DNA from 2 places in the Brevibacillus sp. MCWH genome. Region 2 is predicted to be linked to the other one. Evidence: predicted binding sites of a transcription regulator. Region 2 holds the regulator's gene; the other holds the start of a gene.
What was found. The regulator NrdR, encoded in region 2, represses ribonucleotide reductase genes. The targets are predictions, from matches to a motif close to AACACNATATATNGTGTT.

Region 1: nrdJ (ribonucleoside-triphosphate reductase, adenosylcobalamin-dependent) is a predicted target of NrdR. The motif match lies at 2,365-2,382, and genes of this name have one in related genera.

Annotation. Positions count from the first base shown of each region.
Region 1 is NZ_SDLF01000008.1:28,591-35,909, reverse strand. Features, by position in the region: gene pfkA (6-phosphofructokinase) at 1-313, shown strand, start outside; gene pyk (pyruvate kinase) at 356-2,110, shown strand; gene nrdJ (ribonucleoside-triphosphate reductase, adenosylcobalamin-dependent) at 2,479-4,734, shown strand; gene ETC00_RS09390 (acyl-CoA thioesterase) at 4,887-5,318, shown strand; gene ETC00_RS09385 (FxsA family protein) at 5,320-5,718, shown strand; gene ytvI (sporulation integral membrane protein YtvI) at 5,763-6,887, opposite strand; gene citZ (citrate synthase) at 7,241-7,319, shown strand, end outside.
Region 2 is NZ_SDLF01000015.1:74,115-81,433, reverse strand. Features, by position in the region: gene ETC00_RS14040 (helix-turn-helix domain-containing protein) at 161-457, opposite strand; gene ETC00_RS14035 (HD-GYP domain-containing protein) at 561-1,691, opposite strand; gene nrdR (transcriptional regulator NrdR) at 1,830-2,306, shown strand; gene ETC00_RS14025 (replication initiation and membrane attachment family protein) at 2,470-3,921, shown strand; gene dnaI (primosomal protein DnaI) at 3,928-4,866, shown strand; gene ETC00_RS14015 (YdcF family protein) at 4,848-5,480, opposite strand; tRNA gene ETC00_RS14010 (tRNA-Ala) at 5,781-5,856, shown strand; gene ETC00_RS14005 (hypothetical protein) at 6,207-6,839, shown strand; gene ETC00_RS20955 (VanZ family protein) at 7,015-7,254, shown strand.

The DNA.
Region 1 (7,319 bases), on a different contig from region 2:
GATCATCATCGTGGCGGAAGGCGTCGGCAGCGCTGCCACCTACGCAGAGGAAATCAAGCAGCGGACCGGCTGGGAAACCAGGGTGACCGTGCTCGGCCACATCCAGCGGGGCGGTTCGCCGACTGCGTTTGACCGCATGCTGGCCAGCCGCATGGGGGCGGCGGCCGTTGACCTGCTGTTGGAAGGAAAGCGGGACCGAATGGTCGGCATCCGCAACAACCAGATCGTCGACGTCGATTTCAAGGATGCGTTGGCGCAAAAGCACCAGCTCGACTTGTCCATCTATCAGTTGGCGCGCACGCTGTCCATTTAGTACGGCGTATATTGACAGCTTGTTTCATAGGAGGGACGCACAGTGCTGCGTAAGGCGAAAATCGTATGTACCATCGGACCGGCGAGCGAGTCGGTCGAGACTCTGAAAAAACTGATCCACGCCGGCATGAACGTGGCCCGGCTCAACTTTTCCCACGGTTCCCACGAGGAGCATGCCGCCCGGATCGCCAACATCCGGCAGGCGGCCCGGGAGACGGGCAAGCAGGTGGCCATCCTGCTGGATACCAAGGGACCGGAAATCCGTACCGGCACGCTGGCTGTGGATGCAGTGGAACTGCAGGAGGGCCAGACGATCGTGCTGACCACAGAGGACGTGCCCGGCACGGCGGAACGCATCTCGATCACCTATGCCGATCTGCCGCGCGACGTGAAGAAGGGCGACACGATCCTGATCGACGACGGGCTGATCGGTCTGACCGTGGAAGCGGTAGAGGGGCATGAGATCATCTGCCGCATCAAGAACGGCGGCACGCTGAAAAGCAAAAAGGGCGTCAACGTGCCGGGCGTCAAGATCAACCTGCCGGGGATTACGGAAAAGGATGCACAGGATATCGAATTCGGCATCCGGCAGGGCGTCGATTTTATCGCTGCCTCGTTTGTGCGCAAGGCCGCCGACATCCTGGAGATTCGCGAAATTCTGGAACGCCACGGCGTTCACATTGACATCATCGCCAAGATTGAGAACGAGGAAGGCGTGGACAACGTAGACGAAATTCTCGCCGTTTCCGACGGACTGATGGTGGCCCGCGGCGACCTGGGCGTGGAAATTCCGGCGGAGGAAGTGCCGCTGGTGCAGAAAAAACTGATCAAGAAGTGCAACGAATTAGGCAAACCGGTCATCACCGCGACGCAGATGCTCGACTCGATGCAGCGCAATCCTCGCCCCACCCGGGCGGAGGCAAGCGACGTGGCCAACGCCATCTTTGACGGCACGGACGCGATCATGCTCTCCGGCGAAACGGCAGCCGGCAAATATCCGGTAGAGTCGGTGGAGACGATGAACCGGATTGCGCTCAGAGCGGAGCAGGAACTGAATTACCGGGAGATTTTGTACAACCAGGCTGTGCAAAAGCAGATGACCATTACAGACGCGATCAGCCAGGCCGTGGCCAACGCCGCGCTCGACCTGGATGCGGCGGCCATCATCACGGCGACGGAGAGCGGTCATACCGCGCGCATGGTCTCCAAGTACCGTCCCAAAGCGCCGATCGTCGCAGTTACGCCGCACGCTGAAGTGGTGCGCCGTCTCGCGCTCGTCAACGGGGTCTACCCGGTGCTTGGACCAATGGCCAATACGACTGACGAAATGCTGGAGCTGTCCGTGCAGCAGTCGCTGGAGGCGGGGTATGTCCGCCACGGTGATCTCGTGGTCATCACGGCGGGCGTGCCGGTGCGTGAAGTAGGCACCACCAACCTGATGAAAATTCACGTCATCGGCGACATTGTGGCGAAGGGACAAGGCATCGGGCGCAAGGTGGTGACCGGCCGGGTCGTGGTTGCACGCTCGGCGAAGGAAGCGCTGGAGAAGATGCAGGAAGGCAGCATCCTCGTGACGATTGGAACGGAATCGGACATGATCGGCGCATTTGAAAAGGCGGGCGCGGTCATTACCGAAGAGGGCGGACTCACCTCTCACGCCGCCATTGTCGGGCTCAACCTCAACGTCCCGGTCATCGTCGGCGTCACGCGTGCTACGGAACTGCTGAAAGACGGTCAAATCGTCACAGTCGACTCCGAACGCGGCCACATTTACACTGGACATGCCCGAGTGCTGTAAAGAATTGCTATAAATACCCTGAATCTGGGAGGGGGATGGAACGCGTCCCCCTCGTTTTGTCATGCCGCTTTTTCGATATGCCTCATCGTTCTGCCCTGTCCATACTGCACGGTGGACAGGGCGGTTTTCTTTTCGGGCACGCTAAGTGCAGGAGGGGGGCTGAAAAACGACAAAAAATCTGCTAAAATGAGGACTTCGTGAGCGTGTTTTCTCCCGGCAGGCGAACAGCCTTGTCAAGTCCCTTTTTTCACAAAAACACTACATATTGTGTTGTCGAAAAATATTGCACACAACATATAGAAAAAACTATTGAGTTTTTGCGGGAAAAGGGGTTAACTAGAGATGATAGTATTGAAGGAGGAACCGACATGTTGGCTACAGAGACGAGAACCCGTTTTTTGCGGGATGAATTTCTGGACCGTTACCCCGATTTCCCGCCGCACATGAATGCACTGGGACAATTCGTTTATTATCGGACGTATTCCCGTTTTCTTCCGGAAAAAGGCAGACGGGAGACTTGGAAAGAAACCTGTCGCCGTTCGGTGGATTACAATATCAAGCTGGCCTATCAGCATCTGCAAAAGATCGGGCTAACCCCTGATCTGCAGGAACTGGAGAAGGAAGCGGAAGGACTGTTTGATAACATGTTCAATCTCAGACAGTTCCTGTCCGGCCGCACCCTCTGGGTGGGCGGAGCGGAAAACGGCGTAGCTGATTTGTATCCGCTGGCCAATTTCAACTGTTCATTCCTGAACATCAAATCCTGGGAGGATCTGTGCGACCTGTTCTACCTGCTGTTGGTGGGAACAGGCGTCGGCTTCAAGTGCACGAAGGAGATGGCGGCAGGACTCTCGCCGATCCGCACCAATGTTACCCTGCTTTCCTCGGAGTACAAGCCCCTGCCCAAACACCAGCGGCTGGAGCGCTCCGAACTGAAAGTGCTGGAAAACGGCTTTGCCAAAATCTACGTCGGTGACAGCAAGGAAGGCTGGGTCGAGTCGCTGCGCCTCTACCTGGACATCCTGACGAAAAAGGAATATGAGCACATCCATACTGTGAAAATCTCCTACAACAGCGTCCGCCCCAAAGGGGAGCGGCTGAAGCGCTTCGGCGGTACGGCCAGCGGCCACGAACCGCTTCGCGAAATGTTTGAGGGCATCGACAAGGTGCTGAAAAACAAAATCGATCCGTATCTGGAGCCAATTGAAAGCGACGAGAAGGGCTACGGAAAGGTGCGTCCGATCCACATTCTCGACATCGGCAACTTGATCGGAGCCAACGTCGTGGTGGGGGGCGTACGCCGTACGGCGGAGATCTTCCTGTTTGACCATGACGACTATGAGTGCCTGTTTGCCAAATACGGCATCAACGGATTCTGGACAGAAGAGCAGCTCGCTCATCACCGCATGGTGGGCGAACTGTTGGGCGATCGGAAGCCGTCCTGGTTTGACACGATTCAAAAGGTGGGAGACGGCCGCTTTGGACTGGATCATCGCCGCATGTCCAACAACTCCATTGCCTTCACGAAACAGCCGAGCCGGGAATTTTTGCACCTCGTCTTTACGATGATGCAGATGGAAGGCGAGCCGGGCTTCATCAACCTGGAAGAGGCCAACCGGCGCCGTCCTAACGCGGAGGGGCTCAACCCGTGTGCGGAAATTCTGCTCGACTCCTACGGCGTGTGCAACCTGACCACCGTCAATCTGGTGCAGTTCGTCAAGGAAAGCCCGGATGGCTCCAAATACCTGGATCTGGACGGCCTGTTGGACGCGCAGCGCAGATCGGCCCGCGCCGGACTGCGCATGACGCTGGTGACGCTGGAACTGCCTCACTGGGACAGGGTGCAGCAGCGTGACCGTCTGCTCGGCACGTCGCTGACCGGAGTAAAGGACGCCATCGCTTCGCTCGGATACACCGAGGAGCAGGAGGTGGAACTGCTTCGTCTGCTCGGTAAAGCTGCGCGTGAGGAAGCAAATCGCTACGCATACGAGCTGCGCGTCAACGCGCCGCTGTTGGTGACCACGGTGAAGCCGGAGGGCACGCTCTCCCAGGTGGCCGGCGGTGTATCCAGCGGTCTGCACTGGTCCCACTCGCCGTACTACATCCGCCGCATTCGGATCAACGCCGAAGATCCGCTGGCAAAAGCGGTTCAGGCGTTGGGCTGGAGAGTCCATCCGGAAGTGGGCACGCCGGGCGACACCCACGAGGAGCGCATGGCCAACGCCCGTACGCTGGTGATCGACTTTCCGGTGGCTTCCGGAGCCAAGGAGACCAAGGAACAGGTCAGCGCCAGACGGCAGTTTGAGACCTATTTCCGCTTCCAGAAAGAGTATACGGAGCACAACTCCTCCAACACGATTACGGTTCGGCCGGAAGAGTGGGGCGAGGTGGAAGAGATCGTCTACTCCAACTGGGACAACTTCGTCGGTGTGTCGTTCCTGCAGCTCGACGGGGGCACGTACCAGCTTGCTCCGTACGAAGCCTGCACCAAAGAGGAGTACGAAGCGCTGAAAGCGTCGATGAAGCCGTTTGACCCGGCCATCCTGCAGCAGTTTGAGAACGGCGGCGATTCCGACCTGGTGACGGCGGAATCGTGCGAAGGCGGCGCGTGCCCGATCCGCTAACGCCCCCGTATTACAGCAACCAAAACCGGAGAAGAAACGAACTGCTTCGTTCTTCGCCGGTTTTTTTGTCCGTCCGCAAGGGAAAGGAGGCGGCGGAAAGCAGGTTTTATCGCAGGACTGTGGTACAATAACAGGAGAAAGGGGCGGTTGCATTGAGTGCGGTTGTACATACTCACCGACTGCAGGTGAGGTACGGCGAAACGGATCAGATGGGCGTGGTCTATCACGCCAACTATCTGACCTGGTTTGAAGTGGGGCGGACGGAGTTTCTTCGCCACTCGGGGCTAACCTATCGCGAGTTGGAGGAAAAAGGGGTGCTGCTGCCGGTCGCGGAGGCGACGCTTCGGTACAAGCTGCCGGCGCGGTACGATGACTGGGTGGAAATACGCACGCGGATCGAAGAGCTGACGCCGGTGCGGCTGACATTTGCCTACGAGGTGTACCGCATCCCGGACGAGACGCTGCTGGTGTCCGGCAAAACGATGCACGCCTTCACGACGCCGACGATGAAACCGATTCGTCTCTCCCGTGCGGAACCGGACGTCTATGCCTGGCTCCTGGCTCAGTACGAAGGAGGAGCGTAGCATGCTGTTTCGCATCCTTGTGGTCTTGTTTGTCGTCGTGCCGGCGATTGAGCTGTGGGGTCTGATCGCGGTAGGCAAAGTGATTGGCGGCTGGAACACGGTGGCGCTGGTGATCCTGACCGGACTGGTTGGCGCCTGGCTGGCCAAACGGCAGGGCATGCAGGTGCTTCGGCTGCTGCAGCTCCAGCTCTCGCGCGGCCAGATGCCGACGGAAGCGCTGATCGACGGCGCGCTCATTCTCGCGGGCGGAGTGCTGCTGTTGGCGCCGGGCTTTTTCACCGACCTGTTCGGGCTGTTGTTTCTCATCCCCTACACGCGGTTAATCGTGCGCCATCTCTTGAAGCGCTGGCTCTGGTCGCTCATCTCCAGCGGCCGCGTGCACATCCTTTTCCGCAGGTAAATCGGCGCCAGGACACGAAAAAAAGGAGGAATGGCGCCTCCTTTTTACGTGCCCTTGATGTATCGCCAGATGTCGGAAAAGACGTCCGCCTTCACCAGTGCATTGATCAGCACAAGTGAGACGGGACCGATGATCAGCCCGAGAAAGCCGAACAGTTTCAGGCCCACGAACAGGGCGACCAGCGTCAGCAGCGGGTCGAGACCGACGTTTTCCGCCACCACCTTGGGTTCGATGATCTGACGGAAAATCAACACAATCGCGTAGAGGATCGACAAGCCGATCACCAGGCTGTAGTTGCCTTTGAAAAAGAGATAGACAATCCAGGGGATAAAGACCGTCCCTGTGCCCAGATACGGAAGCAGATCCACCAGACCGGTGATCAGCCCGATGGTGATGGCGTATTCGACGCGCAGGATCAACAGGCCGACAATCACGATCGCGGCGGTGAGCGAAATCAGCGTCAGCTGCGCCTTGCCAAAGCCGAACAGCGCGGCTTTCAGGTCTTTGAAAATCTGATTCAGCCGTTTGTTTACGCCCTTTGGCATAAGGCGGCGGAAGCGCGCTTCCCAGAGGAAGAAGTCCTTGGCAATGAAGAAGGCGCCCAAGATCGAAATCACCAGCACAGTCGCCAGGTTCGGCAGCGAGAGGAGCAGGTTTTTCAGCCCTTCCAGGAACTGCACGATCAGGTGCTGACCGGCCTGGGTGATCGAGGTGATCCCTTTGCCCACGGTGCTGTCGATCTTTTCCTTGTAACTGGGGTCTAGCTGCTCGTAGAACCATTGCACCTGGTTGTACAACCCCATCAGGAAGTCTTGGGAGATCGTCCGCTGCAGGTACGTGCCCAGCTCGTTGGCAAACCCGGGCAGCTGTCTGGCCAGTTCCCCGATCTCGACGACCGTCTCGGTGACGACCAGGGTGACGACGCCGGCGGTAAGCACCATCAGCAGAAGCAGCGCGACGGTCACCGACAGCCAACGGGGAATCCGAGCCTTTTTCGTCAGATAGGTGACCGGTCGGTGGATGATCAGCGCGATGACTAACGAGATGAGAAATGGGTAAAGTAAGGGTAATGCAAATTGGGTCAGCTTGAAGCCCGCGTACACGAGCAGACAGACCCAGATTAATCGAAGCAGTTGAAAGAGGCGTTCCACCCAGTTTTCCCGATTCAAACGCGTTCTCCTTTCTGGCCCCAAGGGGACGGCGAACTTCCATGTACCTATTATGCAGCATGCTTTCCGGGGCTGACAAGTTTTGGCTGGACCTTGCGCTTTCCGGGCAAGTTGTACTTTTTTCATTCACAAAATCGCTATAATCTTTTATAATTGTGTCGAATTACGGTTGGATTCTTTTTATTGCCATGCAGTTGCAAGGCCATCCGGTCTCTCCTCCTCTTTCGGCCCGACGAGAAAGCGAATGATGAACCTCAGCACTTCATTCACAGCGGAGGGGGGTAGTAAAAAGAACCGCCCCTACTTCATCCTGACAACTTCATATAGCTTAGAGTGGAAAAGGAGAGAGTTACATGACAGCTACTCGTGGACTGGAAGGCGTTGTTGCCGCTCAATCTTCGATCTGTTCCATCGTCGACGGTGTGCTCAGCT
Region 2 (7,319 bases):
AAGTGGGTAGTCTTGTCTATATTACCACCTAAGAGGCATTTGAGTATTCTCTTTCTCTTACTGGGGAATTTTCGCTTGATTTTTTTGAGGAACTTTCTTTTGATCTTGACAGTAATCGGGTACAATGCTGCCACATTCTCCATCACACGATACTTTTTTCTTACACCTCCCGCATCCAGATTTCCAAACACTTTTTTAGAATTTCGTTCTCCCGTTTCAATTTTTTCACATGTCGATCTTGATCGATGTACTCTGGACGTCGTCCACGCTGATCCAAAAGACCGAACTCCCCAAGTTGTTTGTATTTCCGCATCCATTTTTTTACTCGATCCTTATCCTGGATTCCTAAATGCTCAGTGATACGTCTGTATGTCCACTTCTCCTCTACATGCAATCGTATTGCCTCCATTTTCAACGACAAAGGATAATGCTTGAACTTTTGACCTTTGATAGCCATAAAAAATTCACCCCTTAAAGTAACATCGGTTATCCCAAGGGGTTTTTCCAATGTCTACTTTAAGGGGTGCACTCTACACAGCCAGGCGGGGTTATTATGTGACTCAATTCGCACTGGGCTGCACAAGCCCTTCGAGCGAGAACAATTCTTCGTCTTCAAAGCCGACGATAAACAGGTTGATCTGCGACTTCAGATCCAGTTCGTAGGGCACACGCAAGTCGTTGCCGCGGCCGTCCTTCAAGACGCGGACAGTGGGACGGTGGCAGTAGTCCGGGTCGACCCGGCAGACGACGCCCACCTCGCCGGTGTTCAGCACGACGCTGCTGCCGATCGGGAAGACGGCGATGTGCTTGCTGAAGGCTTTGATCAGATGATGCTCAAACAGGTGTCCACCCGCTCCGAAGAGGTATTCCAGCGCGTCCTGCGGCATGTACCGTTTGCGCCATGGGCGTGGAGACGTGAGCGAATCGTAGACGTCACAGATGCCGACGATCTGCGCGTACTCGTGAATGTTCTTGCCTTTCAACCCCTGCGGGTAGCCGCTGCCGTCCAACCGCTCGTGGTGCTGCAGGCAGACGTGTGCGGACAACAGCGAGATGTCATGCTGCTTGCGCAGGAGGTTGAATCCCAGCATGGTGTGCTGCTTGGCGATCTCCTGCTCTTCGTCGTTCCAGCGCTCCTGCTTTTGCAACAATTCCGGCGGCAGCTGCACCTTGCCGATGTCGTGAAGCATCGCGCCGATGCTCAAATCCATCAGTTGGCTGCGGCTGTAGCCTAGCGACATGCCGACTGCTGCTGCCAGCACCGCCACGTTGACCGAGTGATGGTAGAGCGAGGGAGAATGGGTAGAAATACTGGTCAGATGGAGCAAGAGCTGATGATTGCCCATCATGTCGTCCAAGATGGAATTGCATGCCTGCTGAAAGAGAAGCCCCATTTCGTTGAGCGAAACCTTTCGGGCCAGCTTGTTCGAGTTGGTGATTTGCTTGACAGTTTTGACAATCGCTTCAACGGCAGTCTGGCGGGTTTCCGGCCGGATGACCTCCTCCACGACGATGTCTTCCGTACGCTCGTCTTCTACGTACAGCGAGTCGATGCCGGCGCGGGTCAGCCCATTAATCAGCCGTTCCGTAAGGGTGACGCCTACCCCTAGTAACGTTTTCCCATCTTCGGTAAAGATCGTACGGCCCACCTTCATCCCCGGGCGGGCTTGTCTTACTGAAACTAAGCGCATAGGAATCCCTCCAACTTGTACTTAAATTTTACTCCAATTGGCTCAGACGTGAAATAGGTACAAGGATTGACTTGACTTCCGGCGGGAAATTGAGGGACACTGAATGAAAGTACCGTCATAATTGGAGTTGATTCCGCAATGCGCTGTCCGTTTTGCGATTACAATGGGACCAGGGTACTAGATTCCCGACCCTTTAACAATAACAAATCCATTCGCCGCCGGCGCGAATGTGAAAAATGTGAACGCCGCTTTACCACGTTTGAGGTGGTAGAGGAGACGCCGCTGTTGATTATTAAAAAAGACGGCACCCGTGAAGAATTTAGCCGGGAAAAGGTGCTTCGCGGCCTGGTGCGGGCCTGTGAAAAGCGGCCGGTGCCGCTGGAAGTGTTGGAGAATGTCGTCAACGAGATCGAAAAGGAACTGCGCAGCAGCGGCCTGTCGGAAATTCCCAGCAAGGACGTCGGGGAAAAAGTGATGGAGCGGCTGTACCACGTCGACGAAGTGGCCTATGTCCGGTTCGCTTCCGTTTACCGTCAGTTCAAGGACATCAACGTGTTTATGAAGGAACTGGAAGAACTGCTGTCCCAGGCGCGCAAAACGGGGCAGGCGGAGTAAGGCAGCGGAGTGGGAAACCTATAATCAATCGGGTAGACGCCCTTGCGATGCGCAAGAGCGTCTTTCCTGCTGCCTTTTTTCCCCTTCATTCCGCTGTCGTATCTATCACCGGCCGGACATGATATAATAGGGAAACCAGACTAGTCAGGAAGGAAAAGGATCAATGCCTCGTCTCGTGTGGAACGAATTACTGCCGAAAGATCGATATCTGGTGCGGCTGGCACGTCCGCTCAGCTTTGCCGAAATGGGCTTCGTCACCCAGCTCTACCTGCCGATCATCGGTGTGGAGTCGTTTTCTCTCTACCAACTGCTGGTGCACGAGGTGCAGGAGGCGAACGGAGCGGCGGTGGAAAGCACGCATCGCAGCCTGATGCTGATGACCGATCTCTCGCTAGACCGCTTGCTGGCGGCGCGGGAGCGGCTGGAGGCACTGGGCCTTTTGGCTGTTCGCAGGCGGGAGAATCAGCAGCGGGACTATTTTTACGAATACCTGGTAAAACCGCCGCTGACGCCAAACGAGTTTTTTGCCGACTACGTGCTGTCCGTGATGTTATTGAACAAAATCGAAAACGTCCGCTTCCGGCAGCTGCGGCAGCGGTACGCCGACCCGCTGGGAGCCGCTCTGGAACAGGAGTACCCGGTGGCGGAGACGGTGACCAAGGATTTTTACGAAGTGTTTCAATCGTTAAAACCGTCCGAGTTGGAAGTGCACAAAGGATCGGAGCGGGAACAGTTTCTCGCGCAGATGGAGACCCGCTATCCGGCGGCTCCGATGAAGTCGGATGTTGAAGCAGCGGTCCACCACCGGCTCAGCGCTTCCTCACTGCGCCACTACCTGCCGGACAACGCCTCCCCGGACAAGGTTTTTTCCGGAGACAGCGTGGAGTTTTTGTACAAGCTGTTCCACTTTTATCAACTGGACAGTTGGGGATTGGGGCAGGAACTGCGCGACTGGACCCTGTACAAACCGGACGGCAGCCTGGACAAGGATGTCCTGCGCAAGCGGCTGGTGCAGCGCTACACGGACGACAAGCTGCACCGCACACCGGCGACGTCTGCCCCGGGCGATGACGAGTGGGGGCCTGGCCGCCTGCCGGAACCGGGCAGCGAAGCGTTTGCCCGCGTCTGCCGGCAGCTCTCGCCCCTGTCCCTGTTGGAGCGGGTGGTAGGCGGCCGGGTGAGCCGGGTCTTTTTGGAACGGGCGGAAAATCTGGTGTTTGGCGACGGGCTGACCGTGGAGGTGGCCAATGCGCTGCTGCTTCACACGCTGCAGAGCATGCAGATGGAACTGCCCAAAGCCTACATGGAGACGATCCGCGACAGTTGGAAGGCGAAGCGGATCACGACCGTGGACGAAGCCGTGCGGCAGATCCTGGAGCGCGCCGACCAGCGGGCGCAGCACACGGAAAAGGCGAAGCGGCCGAAGCGGGAAACAGACACCGCTGTTCGCCGCAGCGGCCGCCCCATCCTGCAGGACAAGCTGCCTGCTTCCGTGGAATGGCAGCTTTCTCAGGAGCGCGAACCGCAGGAGACGGTCAAAGGTCAGTCCATCCAGGACGATCCCGAGTTGAAAACCATGTTGGAATCGCTGCGCAGACGGCAGAGAGGAGTGTGATGAGGGATGGAATCGATCAGCCAATTCATGCAGGAACTGGCCAAGCGGACGCCGCGCCACCTGCTGACGCCGGAGCAGCAGTTGGACAAGATGTTTCGCTCCTCCGCCTATTTGCAGTCGTTTCAACAGGCACACCCAGACTTGTCCCGCGACGACTACCTGCGGGCCCTGTCCGGCGTCTACACGGCGGTAAAGGAGCAGTACTGGTGTGAGCACTGTCCGGGACTGGAACAGTGCCCCAACCTGGTCAAGGGCCACCGGAGCCAGCTCAGCGTGAGAAACGGGGCCATCGTCAGCGCCATCTCTCCCTGCGACAAGCAGCAGGCGTATGAGGAAGACATGCGCCGCCGCCGCTTGATGCGCAGCTACTACGTCTCCGAGGAGACGATGGCCGCCAGCTTTGACCGGCTGGAACTGGACCAGGCAAACAGGGCGGCTGTAGCAGCGGCCATCCGGTTTTGCCAGACGGTCGGCAGCGGCGAACGGGTAAAGGGACTGTATCTGCACGGGCCGTTTGGCGTGGGCAAAAGCTACATCATGGGGGCGATCGCCCGCGAGCTGTCGGAGCGCAACATCGCTTCGCTCATGGTGTACGTGCCCGATTTTGTCCGTGAGATGAAGGATTCGCTGTCCGATCAGTCATACGCCGGCAAGCTGGAGCTTTTAAAGGAGGTGCCCGTGCTCATCCTGGACGACATCGGCGCCGAAAACCTCACCCCCTGGGTGCGCGATGAAGTGCTGGGCGTCATCCTCAACCAGCGTGTCAACAACCACCTGCCGACGCTGTTCACCTCCAACTACTCGCTGGAGGAATTGGAGGAGCATCTTTCCATCTCCAACGGCAACCGGATTGAACGAACAAAGGCGGCCCGCATCATGGAGCGGATCCGCCATTACGTGGACGTGTATTTGATCATGCGCAAGAATCAGCGCATCGAAAGCTGACTCCCCAGATACGTAAGCCGCCATTTGGTGTACGCCAGCACCTCTCGCACCAAGTGATACGGCCTGTACATCACGTTGGACTTCGTCCCGACGGGGTGGGCGGATATGCCCAGCGCTCGCGTCATGTCCATCGCCCGGGCGAGGTGATAGTCGTGGCTGACGACGAGCGCGTTGTGCAGGCCGTTTTGCTGCATGATCTGCCGGCTGAACAGCAGGTTTTCATACGTGTTGGTCGCCTCGGATTCCATCAGGATGCGGTCGGCCGGCACGCCCTGCTCCACCAGGTAATTGCGCATGACCTGAGCCTCTGTCACGCCTTTGCCGTCACCCAGTCCGCCCGAGACGATCAGGGTGGGCACGTATCCTTCCCGGTATAACTGCAGTGCCAAATCCAGCCGCTCCCGCAGCCCCGGACTGGGCTGGTCTCCCCACACGGCCGCTCCCAGCACGATGGCCACGTCCGCTTTTTGCGGTGCAGCGCTGCGGCTCGTCTGATCGATCCGCCACAAAACGTAACCCGCCCACAGCGCGGCCGCCGCCAGGCAGACGGCTGCCCAGATGCGCAGGTGTTTTTTCCAGGGGTGTACGATTGGGATGGATGATGTCGGTATCATGAGTATCCTCCGGTTGCCAAGGATTTTTGAGCGTTTCGGATGATTGTGCTGTTCGCAATATGCGAGTCCAAAGTGTTGTCGGTCGGTGTGCGTATGCCGTGCAGCAGTCAGCCGAGTGTGTTCCTATGTACATATACGGAAGAGATGGCCCGTCCGTTACGCTTGGTGGGCACGTGCAGGGCGGGTCGTTTCGTCAGGGTGAAAAAAATTTTTAAAATCCTATTGATCTTTGAAGACAGCATGTGCTATAATCAATCTCGTGGTAAGGAACGAGATGTTCCAAAGGAAACAATGAAATACGGGGCATTAGCTCAGCTGGGAGAGCGCTACACTGGCAGTGTAGAGGTCAGCGGTTCGAACCCGCTATGCTCCACCATACGATGAAGGAAACCCTTGGGAAACCAAGGGTTTTTGTTATTTCCAGGGGAGTTGGGAGATTGAGGATGTCAATAATTCGTATTAGATCGAGCAAAAGAAGCGAAACAGACAGTCCTCAAAGGAATGTCAAGCAGTTACGAAGCTGCAATGGACCAGGAAGCACCCCTTTGAATGCATATTTGCTCAAAATTCTTTGCAATCCCTAGTCGAATGGCAATATCTTTCTGGCATCAACAGACACCTTTCAGCGTGCATGAATAGAAATATGCAAATAATTTTCTGTAAGCACTTGAAATATATTACAATTTCCGCTATGATTTGGAAGTGTGTTAACAAAGGAGGGATAATATGAAATCGTTTGGTAAGGTGTCAAACTTCGTATCATCTCTACTTGCATTAATACTCGTATTTGGGGCAGGCGGAGGGGTATCCGCTTATTCTTCAGAATTGACACAAAAACAAAAAGAAGCGTATCACAAGCAATATGTTGAAATCGTCAAAGAGGTAAATGCGGAGTATCCTAATGCAAATTTGGAAGTTGTACCTTTGCATAAGTTTTCTGAGGAAGATTGGGTTGAACCCGATGAATTTCGAAAATTAGCAATTGCGAGGGCAAATCCAACTGTAACGATAACTGAATCTGTGCCCGCTGAAGGACCATCCCTTGGTGTTCAAGCTGTTTCAAAAACGAAATCAGCAACGATTGATGCTAACGGTACGGCTGTAACGATAAGCATTACGGGTTCGTTTGAAACAGAATATAATCCTTATGCGAATAGACAAGTGTTTGCTGGAATTAATTCTATCACCTCGAAAGCATCAAAAGGAACTTGGACACAAACAGGGTATGTGCCGAGACTAATCGATGGCGGTCGTACTTATGAGATTACTGTTGGGGGAAAATTAACCCTGAATGGCATTACTTCAAATCACAATATAACTGTAGAATTTTATTGCAGTGCGACTGGTGGGGTTAGCTGATAATTTACAAAATGTATTTGATTATTTAATAAATAAGGAAAGGTGGATACCATGTTTACCTTTCCTTATTGTTTTTGGTATTAGGAAACAGGAAAAAGATCAATGTCGCTCCAAGTCTCGCAAGCATGGAAAGCAAAAATGACACCGGAGGGAACACTTTGCCTACAGAAATATTTTGGGGAATATTATTGCGTTCTGTCCATTAGGGTTCTTAATCCCTGCTATTTTTACAAAGTTCCGGAAAGTTTCCAAGACGTTGTTGATCTGTTTCATCAGTGTAATTGGAATTGAGGTTTTTCAATTTGTTACAATGTTGGGTTTTTTTGATGTTGATGATATCATGTTGAATATGACAGGTTGTATAATTGGATATCTTATATATGGTGGGCTTAGAAATCTTAACCAGGAATCATAGCAAACTTGAATTTCGAAATTAACAACTCTATGAAAACGTACAAAAGAGTGCGATTACACGTGGCC